2 regions of the Streptomyces sp. NPDC031445 genome follow, and region 2 is predicted to be linked to the other one. Evidence: predicted binding sites of a transcription regulator. Region 2 holds the regulator's gene; the other holds the start of a gene.

Region 1 (7,319 bases), on a different contig from region 2:
TCGCCGGACTTGTCGAGGTTGCCGTCGAGCACCTTGGAGGCGTGGACCAGGGCGGAGCCACCACCGGAGACGATGCCCTCCTCGACCGCGGCGCGGGTCGCGGAGATGGCGTCCTCCAGACGGTGCTTCTTCTCCTTCAGCTCCACCTCGGTGGCGGCGCCGACCTTGATCACGCACACGCCGCCGGCCAGCTTCGCGAGGCGCTCCTGGAGCTTCTCGCGGTCCCAGTCGGAGTCGGTGGTCTCGATCTCGGCCTTGATCTGGGCGATGCGGCCCTGCACGTCCTCGGACTTGCCGGCGCCGTCGACGATCGTGGTGTCGTCCTTGGTGACGGTGACGCGGCGGGCGGAGCCGAGCACGTCGGTGCCGACCTGGTCGAGCTTGAGGCCGACCTCCTCGGAGATGACGGTGGCGCCGGTGAGGACGGCCATGTCCTGGAGCATCGCCTTGCGGCGGTCGCCGAAGCCGGGGGCCTTCACCGCGACGGCGTTGAAGGTGCCGCGGATCTTGTTGACGACCAGGGTCGACAGGGCCTCGCCCTCGACGTCCTCGGCGATGATCAGCAGCGGCTTGGAGGAGCCGGCCTGGATGACCTTCTCCAGCAGCGGCAGCAGGTCGGCGATGGCGGAGATCTTGCCCTGGTTGATGAGGATGTACGGGTCCTCCAGGACGGCCTCCATGCGCTCCTGGTCCGTCACGAAGTACGGCGACAGGTAGCCCTTGTCGAAGGCCATGCCCTCGGTGAAGTCCAGCTCCAGACCGAAGGTGTTGGACTCCTCGACGGTGATGACACCGTCCTTGCCGACCTTGTCCATGGCCTCGGCGATCAGCTCGCCGACCTGCTGGTCCTGGGCGGACAGCGCGGCGACGGCGGCGATGTCGGACTTCTCGTCGATCGGGCGGGCCGAGGCGAGCAGCTCCTCGGAGACGGCCTTGACGGCGGCGTCGATGCCCTTCTTCAGGGCGGCCGGGGAGGCGCCGGCGGCGACGTTCTTCAGGCCCTCGCGCACCAGCGCCTGGGCGAGGACGGTGGCGGTGGTGGTGCCGTCACCCGCGATGTCGTTGGTCTTGGTCGCCACCTCCTTCACCAGCTGCGCGCCGAGGTTCTCGTACGGGTCCTCGATCTCGACCTCGCGGGCGATCGTGACACCGTCGTTGGTGATGGTCGGGGCGCCGAACTTCTTGTCGATGACGACGTTGCGGCCGCGGGGGCCGATCGTCACCTTGACGGTGTCGGCAAGCTTGTTGACGCCGCGCTCAAGGGCGCGACGGGCGTCCTCGTCGAACTTCAGGATCTTCGCCATGGCAGCGGGAGCCCTCTCGGAAATCTGTGGGTGAAAACGCCGCGCCCCGGGCGCCCGGCTTCATATCGATCGCGGGGGGCCAGGGGCGCAGCTTCAAGCAGAGAGTCGCTTGAGGTGATTACTTCTCGATGATCGCGAGGACGTCGCGAGCCGAGAGGACGAGGTACTCGTCGCCGTTGTACTTCACCTCGGTGCCGCCGTACTTGCTGTAGAGGACGACGTCGCCGACCTTGACGTCGAGCGGCAGACGCTCGCCGTTCTCGAACCGGCCCGGGCCCACGGCGAGGACGGCGCCCTCCTGGGGCTTCTCCTTCGCGGTGTCCGGGATGACCAGGCCAGAGGCCGTGGTCTGCTCGGCGTCCAGCGGCTGGACCACGATGCGGTCCTCGAGCGGCTTGATGGCAACCTTGGAGCTGGCGGTCGTCACGATCCGACCTCCCCCTTCGGAGATCTCACGGGGTTAACTGTCTGAGGTGGCGACCAGGTCGATCCGTCGTCGCGGGTGCCGGACCTGCCCGTCGCGTTTGTCTGGCACTCTCCAGGGGGGAGTGCCAGACCCGAGACTATGACCGCGATTAGCACTCGGTCAAGCGGAGTGCCAATTGCCCGCGGCGCGTCGGCCGGATTCGCGACGCGAGGGCCGCCGCCCCGGGGGGTCGCCGCCGCCCCCGGACCCGCCGTCTGTCCGGCGCCGGACAGGCCGGACCTCACACGTAGTCCTCCAGGAAGCCCGCCGTCAGCCCTCTCCCCTGGGCCTCCGTCAGCACCCGTACCGTCCGTTCCCACAGCGCCGGCCTCCTCGACTCGTCGGGGCCCACCAGGACGATGTCGCCGGGGCGGAGGTGGTGGGCGCCGTGGGTGTAGGTGAGGCCGGCCGGGGTCAGGGCGGCACGCCACAGGACGAGCGCGGAGATGCCGCAGCCGGCCGCCGCGCGCAGGGTGGTGCGGTCGTAGGAGCCGTAGGGCGGGCGGAAGAGCCGGGGGCGGACGCCGAGGGCGGCGCGGAGGCGGTCCTGCTGGCCGCAGATCTCGGCGCGCTGGCCGGCGGACGGCAGTCCGGCCGGGGCCCGGTGGTCGACGGTGTGGTTCGCGATGCCGGCGCCGAGGGCGCGCAGGCGGGCGAAGTACGGGTAGCCGGGGGCGGCGACGCTGTCGGTGAGGAACAGGGTGACCGGGAGCCTCAGTTCGCGGACCATGTCGACGAAGCGGGGGTCCCGCTCGGCGCCGTCGTCGTAGGTGAGGAAGACGACCGGGTCGCGGGTGGGGACGCGGTCGACCACGGGGAGCGGGGCGCCGGCCCCGGTGCGCTCGGCGAGCGGGCGGGCCGGGTGCACCGGGGAGCGGGCGAGGGGCCGGGTCAGCCCCCAGGCGCGGTAGCGGTGGTCGGGGGCGGTGCCGTGCGGGCGTACCCCTTCGGCGGCCTTCTTGCCGAGGCGTTCGATGGGGTCGACGGACTGGGCGCAGCCCGTCAGGAGCAGGGCCGCGGCGAGGACCGCGGCCGGGCCCCGAGCCCGCCTCACAGGTAGTCCTCCAGGCGGGCCACGGCGTAGCCCTCGCGCGTGACCTTGTTCAGGAAGCGGCGCATGTCGTCCACCATCGTGCCGTCCCAGTCGTCCCGGCCGCGGAAGTGGGTGAGGACGATGTCGCCGCGGCGCAGCCGCTGGTCGTCCTCGCGGTACTCCCAGTGGTCGACGAAGACCTCCTCGTTCCAGATCGGCGCGTACTTGATGCCGCATTCCTTCGCGGCGACCAGGGTGTCCTGGTTGTAGTTGCCGTAGGGGGGACGGAAGACGGTGGGGGCCTTGCCGAACTGCTTCTTCATGATGGCCTGCATGCCGCAGATCTCGTCCTTCTGCTCCTCGTAGGACAGGCCCGGCAGGTAGGGGTGGTGCAGGGTGTGGTTGTTGAGGGTGTTGCCGTAGGACCGCATCTTGCGGAAGTAGGCGTAGTCGTCCTTGACCAGGTAGTCGCTGAGGAACGCGGTGTACGGGACCTTGAGCTCGCGCATCATGGCGAGGAACCGCGGGTCCTTCTCGGCGCCGTCGTCGATCGTCAGGAACACGACCTTGTCCCGGGTGGGGACCGTGGTGAAGACGGGGGGCAGGTGCCAGTCCTCCTGGTGGTCCACCTCGAACCCGTCGCGGGCGGTGATCCTCGGCTTGGCCGCGGGGGGCGGCGGGGGCGTGAGCGGGACCTGGTCCAGCCCCCAGCGCCGGGCGGCGGCGGCCAGCCGGGCGTGTTCGGCGGCCCGGCGCGCCGCCGGGTCCTGGGGCTGGGGCTGGGCGGGGCCACCGTGACCGGACGCGGTGCGCACGGACTCGGGTCCGGCGCAGCCGGAGAGCAGGGCGGCGGCGGCCAGCGTGGCGGCTCCGCCGCCGAGGGCCAGCCGCCGGAAATGAGTCCGACTTTTGTCATTTTGTACTACTGCTCGCATGGTGCCGGATCCTCCCAGGCCCCGGCCCGCGACCCCGGGCGACACCGCCGCCGGAGGCGCACCATCCACCGACTGGCCCACAATGTCCCGGTGAACGACCTCGCTCTGCTCCTCACCCCCGAAGGCCGCGCCCTCCTCGACGAGGTGCGCGACACCGAGCCCGCACAGGAGCTGGCCGTGGCCACCCGGCTGCGCCGCGACCACCCGGCCGAGCTGGTGTCGGCGGCGCTCGGCCAGGCCCGGCTGCGGCAGCGGGCGGTGGCGAAGTTCGGGGCCGGGGACGCCGGGCGCATGTTCTTCACGCCCAACGGGGTCGAGCAGTCGACGCGGGCCTCCGTGGCGGCGTACCGGGCCGGGCGGCTGAAGGAGCTGGGCGTGGCCTCCGTCGCCGACCTGTGCTGCGGGATCGGCGGGGACGCCATCGCGCTGGCGCGGGCCGGAATCCGGGTGCTGGCCGTGGACCGGGACCCGCTGACGGCGGCGGTGGCACGGGCGAACGCGGAGGCGCTGGGGCTGGCGGGCCTGATCGAGGTGCGCGAGGCCGATGTGACGGAGGTGGACACCGCCGGGTACGACGCGGTGTTCGTGGACCCGGCGCGCCGGGGCGCGCGCGGCCGGCTCTTCGATCCGGAGGCGTACTCGCCGCCGCTGTCCTGGGCGGTCGGGACGGCCCTCACGGCACCCCGCGCCGCACTGAAGATCGCCCCGGGCATCCCGCACGAGGTGGTCCCGGCCGCGGCCGAGGCCGAGTGGATCTCCGACGGCGGCGACGTGAAGGAGGCGGTGCTGTGGTTCGGGACCGGGGCGCCGGGCGCGGTGCGGGCCACGCTGCTGCCGGGTCCGCGCACGCTGCTCGGCCGCGGGCTGCCCGATCCGGGAGTCCGGCCGGTGGGGCGGTACCTGTACGAGCCGGACGGCGCCGTGATCCGCGCGCACCTGGTCGCGGAGGTGGCCGAGGAGGTCGGTGGGGGGCTCCTGGACCCCACCATCGCGTACGTCACCGCCGACGAGGCCCGGCCCACGCCGTACGCCACCGGTTACGAGATCACCGACCAGCTCCCGTTCAACGTCAAGAGGCTCAAGGCCCTGCTGCGGGAGCGCGAGGTCGGCACGCTGACCGTGAAGAAGCGCGGCTCGGCGGTCGAGCCGGAGGAGCTGCGCCGGAAGGTGAGACCGCAGGGGCCGAACGCGGCCACCGTCTTCCTCACCCGTGTCGCCGGGGCGCCGACGATGCTGATCGGCCGCCCGCTCGGCTGACGCTCAGCGGGAGGCGCGCGCCCGGTCCCGCAGCAGCCGCCGCTCCCTCTCGTTGCGGGTCAGCGCCGCCGCCCGCAGGAACTCCTCACGGGCCTCGGCGGCGCGGCCGAGGCGGGCCAGGAGATCACCGCGGACACTGGGCAGCAGGTGGTAGTCGCGCAGCGCGGGCGCGGCGGCCACGGCGTCCACCAGCTCCAGGCCCGCCGCCGGGCCGTCGGCCATCGACACGGCGACCGCGCGGTTCAGCTCGACCACCGGGGACGGCGCGCGGACGGCCAGCAGGCCGTACAGGGTGGCGATGGCGTGCCAGTCCGTCTCCTCGTAGGTGTACGCGCGTGCGTGGCACGCGGCGATGGCCGCCTGGAGGGTGTACGGGCCCGGGGGGCCGCTCGCGGTGGCCCCGGCGCGGTCGAGGGCGCGGATGCCACGGGCGATGAGCATGCGGTTCCAGCGGCGGCGGTCCTGGTCCTCCAGCAGCACCGGTGTGCCGTCGGGGCCGGTGCGGGCGGCGGCGCGGGACGCCTGGAACTCCAGCAGCGCGGTCAGGCCGTGCACCTCGGGCTCCTCGGGCATCAGCGCGGACAGCACCCGAGCCAGCCGCAGCGCGTCCTCGCACAGGCCGGGACGCAGCAGGTCGTCGCCGGCGGTGGCCGCGTACCCCTCGTTGAAGATCAGGTAGATGACGTCCAGCACGGAGCCGAGGCGGGCCTCGCGGTCGGGGCCGTACGGCACCTCGAAGGCGACGTTCCGCTTCGCCAGGGTGCGCTTGGCGCGGACGATCCGCTGGGCGACCGTCGGCTCGGGCACCAGGCAGGCACGGGCGATCTCGGCCGTGCTCAGGCCGCCGAGCAGGCGCAGCGTGAGCGCGGTGCGGGCCTCCGGCGACAGCACCGGGTGGCAGGCGGTGAAGACCAGCCGGAGCAGGTCGTCGTCGATGTCGTCCGGGTCGGCCGGTGCGTCGTACGAGGGCGGGGCCGCGGCCAGGTCGCGGCCGAGCTCGGCGAGTTTGCGGGCGTAGGTCTCGCGGCGCCGGACCAGGTCGACGGCCCGGTGCCGGGCGGTGGCCATGAGCCAGGCGCCGGGGTTGTCCGGCACCCCGTCCCGCGGCCACCGCTCCAGGGCGGCGACCAGGGCGTCCTGGGCCAGTTCCTCGGCGATGCCGACGTCCCGGACGATCCGGGCGACGCCGGCGATCACCCGCGGCGACTCCAGGCGGAAGACGGTCTCGATGGCGTGCGCCGTGGCGGGCTGTGTCTCCACAGCCCACCATGCAACACCCTGGACGGCGGCGGGCCAAACGGCCTCAGCCCTCGGCGATCTCCCGCAGCTCGCAGGCCAGCCGCCACTCCGGGCCGTGGATCTTCAGGAAGCGCTGCGTCCACTCCAGGGCCTCGGCCCGGTCCTTGCACTGCATGAGCGCGTAGCCGCCGACGACCTCCTTGGACTCGGTGAACGGGCCGTCGGTCACGGAGACCTTCTCGCCGTTCCAGTCCATCCGGGCCGCCTCGGCGGAGGGGGTGAGCCCGGCGGTGTCGAGCAGCACACCGGCCTTGGTCATCTCCTCGATCAGCTCACCCATCCGCCGCATCAGCTCCGCGCTGGGGCCCCCGGCGGGGGCGGCGGACTCGTCGACGCGCACGAGCGACAGGTAGCGGGGCATGGTGACTCCTCCGGTCGGGGCGGCGGGTCCGTTCCCGCCGCTCACCCCTTGCGTCGAACGGGGGACATCAGGATCGACACGCTCGCGGAAAGAATTTCCGGGATCTTCTCCAGCGTCCCGGCGGCCGGGCGGCACCGGCTCAGCGCAGGGAGGCCCAGAGGTCCTTCGCCGCCGGTTCCCGGGCGACGACCCGGTTGGGGTCGGAGGGCGCCGTGACGACCGGCATGGTCACCGTCCGCACCCGGTCGGCGGTCAGCCCCTTCAGGCTCCGGCCGAGGCTCACCAGCTCGTTCAGGGAGTTCAGGCCGGTGTCGGTGGTGATGCTGGCGGTGACGGCGTCGGCGACCCGGTACAGCCGGGCCGGGTCGGTCAGCAGGCCGGCGCCGGAGATCCGCTCCAGCAGGGCCTTGACCAGCGTCTGCTGGAGCCCTATCCGGCCCAGGTCGCTGCCGTCGCCTATGCCGTGCCGGGTGCGGGCGAGGGCGAGGGCCTGCTTGCCGCCGAGGTGGTGGGCGCCGGCCTTCAGGTGCAGGTGGCTCTTGTCGTCGTCGATGTCCTGGCCGGTGGTGACGTCGACCCCGCCGAGCGCGTCGACCAGCTTGGCGAAGCCGGAGAAGTCGATCTCCAGGTAGTGGTCCATGCGGACGCCGGTGAGGGTCTCGGC
Region 2 (7,319 bases):
AGCTCCGGCTCCAGGTCCTTGTAGGACCCCACCCGCTTCAGGATCGCCTGCCACACCGCCCCGGTGTTCTCCGCCGGCCAGCCCAGCGCCCGGCACACGCCCGTCTTCCAGTCCTGCCCCTTCGGCACCGCCGGCCACGCCCCGATGCCCAGCGACGCCGGCTTCACCGCCTGCCAGATGTCGATGAACGGGTGGCCGACCACCAGCGCGTGCTCGCTGGTCACCGACTGCGCGATGCGCCACTCCTTCGTGCCGGGCAGCAGGTGGTCCACCAGGACGCCCAGGCGCGCGTCCGGGCCGGGAGCGAAGGACTCCACGATCGACGGGAGGTCGTCGACGCCCTCCAGGTACTCCACGACCACGCCCTCGATCCGCAGGTCGTCGCCCCACACCTTCTCGACGAGCTCGGCGTCGTGCCGGCCCTCCACGTAGATGCGTCCGGCGCGGGCCACGCGCGCGCGTGCCTGGGGGACGGCGACCGAGCCGGACGCCGTCCGGGCGGGGCGTACCGGCGCCGGGGAGGCGGGGCGGACCAGCGTCACCACGCGGCCCTCCAGCAGGAAGCCGCGCGGCTCCAGCGGGAACACGCGGTGCTTGCCGAAGCGGTCCTCCAGGGTCACCGTGCCCGCCTCGCAGCGGATCACCGCGCCGCAGAACCCGGTGCCGGGCTCCTCCACCACCAGACCCGGCTCGGCCGGGACCTCCGGCACGGGCTTGGGCTTCTTCCAGGGTGGGGTCAGGTCGGAGGTGTACTGGCGCATTCGGATGACGATAGGAGAAGCCGTGCGGTGAGGCGTACGACACGCCGGGGCCGGCCGCGAAGAGCCGCTCAGATCACGCCGAACCGCGTTGCCAGGGCGTCGCGTTGACGGCGGACGAACCCCGCGTCCACCACCGCTCCGTGACCGGGCACGTACAGTGCGTCCTCGCCGCCGAGCGCCAGCAGCCGGTCGAGCGCGTCCGGCCAGCGGGACGGGACCGCGTCGGGGCCCGCCTGCGGTTCGCCGGACTCCTCCACCAGGTCGCCGCAGAACACCACCTCCGGATCGCCCGGGACCAGGACGGCCAGGTCGTGCGCCGTGTGGCCGGGGCCCACGTTGGCCAGCAGTGCCTGGCGGCCGCCGCCGAGGTCCAGCGTCCACTCGCCGGAGACCGCGTGGCGGGGCGGGACCAGCGCGTCCACCGCCTCGTCGGCGTCGGCCACCGGCAGCCCGTTGCGGATCGCGTCCAGCCGCAGGTCCGCGCGCTCGTACGCGAACACCGCGTCCAGTCCCACCGCCCCGTACACCTCCGCCCCGGCGAGGGCGGCGGCGCCGAAGACGTGGTCGAAGTGGGGATGGGTGAGCGCGAGATGGGTCACACGGCCGCCCGCCAGCGCCTCGGCCCGCCCGCGCAGCCGGACCCCCTCCGCGAGGCTGGAACCGGCGTCCACGAGCAGGGCCGTACCCTCCCCGAGGACCAGCCCCGCCGTGCAGTCCCAGCCCGGCAGCCGGCACCGGCCCACCCCCGCGGCCAGCCGCTGCCACCCCAGCTCTTCCCAAGTCACGGTCATACCCGCGACGCTAGCGGTACGAGCCGGTACGGCGGCCCGACCTTGCCCAGGGTGTACCCGGCAGCCGTACACTGGCCGGGGAACGCTGGCACTCGCATGGGTGGAGTGCCAGGCGGACGACCCGAGCGGACGAGGGGACGACGTGCTGGAGGTGCGCGCGAATGCTGAGTGAACGCAGGCTTCAGGTACTGCGCGCCATCGTCCAGGACTACGTGGGCACCGAGGAGCCGGTCGGTTCCAAGGCGCTCACCGAGCGGCACAACCTCGGCGTGTCCCCGGCGACCGTCCGCAACGACATGGCGGCCCTGGAGGACGAGGGGTACATCGCCCAGCCGCACACCAGCGCGGGACGGATCCCCACCGACAAGGGCTACCGGCTGTTCGTGGACAAGCTCGCGGGCGTCAAGCCGATGAGCGGGCCCGAGCGGCGGGCGATCCAGAACTTCCTGGAGGGCGCCGTCGACCTCGACGACGTCGTGGCGCGGACCGTGCGGCTGCTCGCGCAGCTCACCCGGCAGGTCGCCGTCGTGCAGTACCCGTCCCTGACCCGGTCCACCGTCCGGCACGTGGAGCTGCTGTCGTTGGCCCCCGCGCGCGTGATGCTCGTGCTGATCACGGACACCGGCCGGGTCGAGCAGCGGATGGTCGACTGCCCGGCGCCGTTCGGCGAGGGCTCGCTGGCGGACCTGCGGGCGCGGCTCAACAGCCGGGTCGCCGGTCGCCGGTTCACGGACGTGCCGAAACTGGTCGAGGACCTCCCGGACGCCTTCGAGCCGGAGGACCGCGGTACGGTCTCCACGGTGCTCTCCACTCTTCTGGAGACACTCGTGGAAGAGAACGAGGAGCGGTTGATGATCGGCGGCACCGCCAATCTGACCCGCTTCGGCCATGACTTCCCCCTCACGATCCGGCCCGTCCTGGAGGCCCTGGAGGAGCAGGTCGTGCTCCTCAAGCTCCTCGGCGAGGCGAAGGATCCGGGCGTGACCGTGCGCATCGGGCACGAGAACGCCCATGAGGGACTCAACTCCACCTCCGTCGTGTCGGTCGGCTACGGTTCGGGCGGCGAGGCGGTTGCCAAGCTCGGCGTGGTCGGACCGACCCGCATGGACTACCCGGGAACGATGGGAGCGGTACGCGCAGTGGCACGGTACGTCGGACAGATCCTGGCGGAGTCGTAAGTGGCCACGGACTATTACGCCGTTCTCGGCGTGCGCCGCGACGCGTCGCAGGATGAGATCAAGAAGGCGTTCCGCAGGCTCGCGCGCGAGCTGCACCCGGACGTCAACCCGGACCCGAAGACCCAGGAGCGGTTCAAGGAGATCAACGCCGCTTACGAGGTGCTGTCGGACCCGCAGAAGAAGCAGGTCTACGACCTCGGCGGCGACCCGCTCTCCCAGTCGGGCGGCGCGGGCGCGGGCGGCTTCGGGGCCGGCGGCTTCGGCAACTTCTCCGACATCATGGACGCGTTCTTCGGTACGGCGTCGCAGCGCGGGCCGCGCTCGCGCACCCGGCGCGGCCAGGACGCGATGATCCGGATCGAGGTCGAGCTGGACGAGGCGGCCTTCGGGACCACCAAGGACATCCAGGTCGACACGGCCGTCGTCTGCAACACCTGCAACGGCGAGGGCGCGGCGCCCGGCACGTCCGCCCAGACGTGTGACATGTGCCGCGGCCGGGGCGAGGTCTCCCAGGTCACCCGGTCCTTCCTGGGCCAGGTCATGACCTCGCGGCCGTGCCCGCAGTGCCAGGGCTTCGGCACGGTCGTCCCGACGCCGTGCCCGGAGTGCGCCGGCGACGGCCGGGTGCGCTCGCGGCGGACGCTGACCGTGAAGATCCCGGCCGGCGTCGACAACGGCACGCGCATCCAGCTCGCCGGCGAGGGCGAGGTCGGCCCCGGCGGCGGCCCGGCCGGCGACCTGTACGTCGAGATCCACGAGCTGCCGCACCCGAGGTTCCAGCGGCGCGGCGACGACCTGCACTGCACGGTCACGATCCCGATGACGGCGGCGGCCCTCGGCACGAAGGTGCCGCTGGAGACGCTGGACGGCCTGGAGGAGGTCGACATCCGGCCCGGCACCCAGTCCGGCCAGTCGATCCCGCTGCACAGCCGGGGCGTCACGCATCTGCGCGGCGGCGGCCGGGGCGACCTGGTCGTGCACGTCGAGGTGACGACGCCGACCAAGCTGGACCCGGAGCAGGAGCGGCTGTTGCGCGAGCTGGCCAAGCTGCGCGGCGAGGAACGGCCCCAGGGCCAGTTCCAGCCGGGTCAGCAGGGGCTGTTCTCGCGGCTGAAGGATGCGTTCAACGGGCGCTGAGCGGTGACGGACGGGGTGCCCCGGCACCCCGTATGCCGTGGGCATGTGCCGGTGGATGCCCGGATTCGGACTTGTCCGAAGGACGTGACAACATGCGCTCATGTCCTCCGCGCTGACCGATCTCTTCCCCCACCCGATCGTGCAGGCCCCCATGGCGGGCGGTGTCTCCGTCCCGCAGCTCGCCGCCGCCGTCTCCGAGGCCGGCGGCCTCGGGTTCCTCGCCGCCGGGTACAAGACAGCCGACGGCATGTACCAGGACATCAAGCAGCTGCGCGGGCTCACGAGCCGCCCCTTCGGCGTGAACCTCTTCATGCCGCAGCCCGAGCACGCGGAGTCCGGGGCCGTCGACCTCTACGCGCACCAGCTGGCCGGCGAGGCCGCCTGGTACGAGACCGAGCTGGGCGACCCGGACAGCGGCCGGGACGACGGCTACGACGCCAAGCTCGCCGTCCTGCTCGACGACCCGGTGCCGGTGGTCTCCTTCCACTTCGGGGTGCCGCCGCGCGAGGTGTTCGACAAGCTCCACCGCGCCGGCACCTTCACCCTGGTCACCGCCACCACCGCCGAGGAGGCCCGCGCGGTCGAGCGGGCCGGGGCCGACGCGGTGATCGCTCAGGGCGTGGAGGCCGGCGGACACCAGGGCACCCACCGCGACCTCCCCGAGAACGACGGCGCCGGCGTCGGCCTGCTGTCGCTGCTCGCGCAGGTCCGCGAGGCCGTGCGCATCCCGGTCGTCGCCGCCGGCGGCGTCATGCGCGGCGGCCAGATCGCCGCCGTCCTCGCCGCGGGCGCGAGCGCGGCCCAGCTGGGCACCGCGTTCGTCGCCGCCCACGAGTCCGGCGCGCACCCCCTGCACAAGCGGGCGCTGACCGACCCGCTGTTCCCGCGCACCGAGCTGACCCGCGCCTTCACCGGCCGCCCGGCCCGCGCGCTGGTCAACCGCTTCCTGCGCGAGCACGGCCGGTACGCCCCCGCCGCCTACCCCGAGGTCCACCACCTCACCGCGCCGCTGCGCAAGGCCGCCGCCAAGGCCGAGGACGCGCAGGGCATGGCGATGTGGGCCGGGCAGGGCCACCGGATGGCCCGGGAACTGCCCGCGGGCCGGCTGGTGGAGGTGCTGGCGGCCGAACTCGCCGAGGCCCGGACAGCGTTGTCGGCCGGGGGCCCCCGATGACCGCGCCGGTGTTCGTCGTCGACACCCTGGAGGGCGTGGGCCCCGGCTCGGTCGTCGACGTCCAGGGCCCCGAGGGACGGCACGCGGTCTCCGTACGGCGGTTGCAGCCGGGCGAGAACGTGGTGCTCACCGACGGCAGGGGCCGGGGCGCGGCCGGGGTCGTCGTCGGCGTGTCGGGGAAGGACCACCTGGTGGTCGAGCCGTTCGAGTTCCCGGTGGAGCCCGAGCCCCGCCCCCGTATCACCGTCGTCCAGGCGCTGCCCAAGGGCGACCGGGGCGAGCTGGCCGTGGAGACGATGACGGAGACCGGCGTCGACGCGATCGTGCCCTGGCAGGCCGCGCGGTGCATCACCCAGTGGAAGGGCGAGCGGGGGCTGAAGGCGCTCGCCAAGTGGCGTGCCACCGCGCGGGAGGCCGGCAAGCAGTCCCGCCGGCTGCGCTTTCCCGAGGTCGCGGACCTGGCGTCCACCAAGCAGGTCGCCGCGCTGCTCGCCGCGGCGGACTTCGCCGCCGTGCTCCACTCCGACTTCGACCACGTCAGCGAGCCGCTGGCCACCGCCGAACTCCCCACCGAGGGGGAGATCGTCCTGGTCGTGGGTCCCGAAGGCGGTGTGTCACGGGACGAGTTGGCGCTCTTCGAGGAGGCGGGCGCGAGGGCCTGCGTCCTCGGCCCCAGCGTCCTGCGCACCTCCACCGCCGGCACCGCCGCCGTGGCCCTGCTGCTGGGCCGCACCGGCCGCTGGTCCTGACCCCTGGAGACACCGTGGAACTCGTCCAGGTCCGGCTCCTGGTGACCGACTTCGCCGCCTGCTACCGCTTCTACGCCGACGTCCTCGGCCTCGAGCCGCAGTCCGGCGCGGCGCAGGGGCCGTACGAGAAGTTCGGCCCGCACGCCGGCTCGGCCGGGATCGCGCTCCAGGACCGCGCGATGATGGCCGGGGTGCTGGCCGGGCTGGGCGACACCGCCACCGGCCACCGGTCCCTGGTCGTCCTGCGCGTCGACGACCTCAACACCTACTGCGCGCGGATCACCGCCCGGGGCGCGACCCTGCTGCACGGACCGGCCCCCATGACCGACCGGATGCGCGTGGCCCACATCGAGGACCCGGAGGGCAACCTCGTCGAACTCCAGGAGTGGCTGCTGCTGCGCGGCTGACGTCCGCCGCCGTGGGGGCCCGGGCGCCTTCGACGGCGTCCACGGCCTCGACGACCGGGCGGAACAGCTCCCAGCCGTCCAGCACGCGGCCCGCGTACCGGTAGCCGCTCCCGGCAGGCGTCGCGGTCCGCGTGCGGGTGCCGGACGGCCCACCAGGAGACGGTGCCGTCCGCCACCACGAGCCGTCTGAGCCTGTGATGACCGCGCACGCGGCCGGCGCAGACGGCCGGCCCCCCCCGAACGGGTGAGTGGCCGTATCCGGGCTTCCCCGCGGTGGGGGCCGATGGGACGCTGCCCTGTATGGGGGCTTCGAGGCGGAGACGGCGGGCGGTGGCCGTGGCGGGGCTCGTCGCGGTGGGCGGCGGGGCTGCCGTGGCCTGTCAGCCCGGTGGGGGGCTCGGCTCCGCGAGCGTCGCCTACACCACCGACCGGACCGCGACCGCCGCGCTGGAGCACCGGCACGTGAACGTCGCCTGGCTCACGTGCACCGGCGGTCACCGCGGTGACGACGGCGCGCGCCGCGGCTCGCCCGCGTCGCCGAGCGAGACCACCGTCGTCTCCGTCGACTGCCGGGGCGAGACGGACGACGGGCGGAGGATCGTCGTCGCCGGCGTGGTGACCAGGGCCGTCGACGGAGCCTGCGTGCGCGGCGACCTGACCGCCAAGGTCGACGGCAGACAGCTGTTCCGCGTCGACGGGCTCGGCAACTGCTCCGCCCCGGCCGGGCCGACGTACCGGCCGCCCACCGGGGGACGGCCGACCGTGACCGTCACCGTCACCCGCACCGTCCGGCCCGTGCCGGGCAAGTGATCCGAAACCGCGAGCGGAGGCACCCGGTCGCTGCGTAGAGTGACGGCGTGACTCAGGGTGCTTCGACGGGAACCACGGCAGACTCCGCCTATCTCCGATTCCCCCATCCGCACGGGGACTTGGTGACCTTCGTCGCCGAGGACGACGTCTGGCTCGCGCCGGTCGACGGCGGCCGGGCCTGGCGGGTCAGCGCCGACAACGTGCCGGTGACCCGGCCCCGGATATCACCGGACGGCCGGCACCTGGCCTGGACCTCCACCCGGGACGGCGCCCCCGAGGTGCACGTCGCCCCGGTCGACGGGGGTCCCGCCG

Evidence for each region. Region 2 encodes HrcA, which represses chaperone genes, less so after heat shock. Its sites were predicted from a motif close to TTNGCACTCNGNNNNNCNGAGTGCNAA; they were not measured.
Region 1: groES (co-chaperone GroES) is a predicted target of HrcA. The motif match lies at 1,880-1,906, and genes of this name have one in related genera.

What each region holds. Positions count from the first base shown of each region.
Region 1 is NZ_JBVIJO010000004.1:203,786-211,104, reverse strand. It holds gene groL (chaperonin GroEL) at 1-1,304, opposite strand, end outside; gene groES (co-chaperone GroES) at 1,423-1,731, opposite strand; gene ACZ5DC_RS13735 (polysaccharide deacetylase family protein) at 2,012-2,824, opposite strand; gene ACZ5DC_RS13730 (polysaccharide deacetylase family protein) at 2,821-3,738, opposite strand; gene ACZ5DC_RS13725 (THUMP-like domain-containing protein) at 3,829-4,995, shown strand; gene ACZ5DC_RS13720 (RNA polymerase sigma factor) at 4,999-6,255, opposite strand; gene ACZ5DC_RS13715 (YciI family protein) at 6,299-6,655, opposite strand; gene ACZ5DC_RS13710 (LCP family protein) at 6,795-7,319, opposite strand, start outside.
Region 2 is NZ_JBVIJO010000002.1:386,007-393,325, reverse strand. It holds gene ACZ5DC_RS08070 (DUF3097 domain-containing protein) at 1-761, opposite strand, end outside; gene ACZ5DC_RS08065 (MBL fold metallo-hydrolase) at 830-1,552, opposite strand; gene hrcA (heat-inducible transcriptional repressor HrcA) at 1,714-2,730, shown strand; gene dnaJ (molecular chaperone DnaJ) at 2,731-3,867, shown strand; gene ACZ5DC_RS08050 (nitronate monooxygenase) at 3,968-5,041, shown strand; gene ACZ5DC_RS08045 (16S rRNA (uracil(1498)-N(3))-methyltransferase) at 5,038-5,790, shown strand; gene ACZ5DC_RS08040 (VOC family protein) at 5,805-6,197, shown strand; gene ACZ5DC_RS08035 (hypothetical protein) at 6,498-7,007, shown strand; gene ACZ5DC_RS08030 (S41 family peptidase) at 7,055-7,319, shown strand, end outside.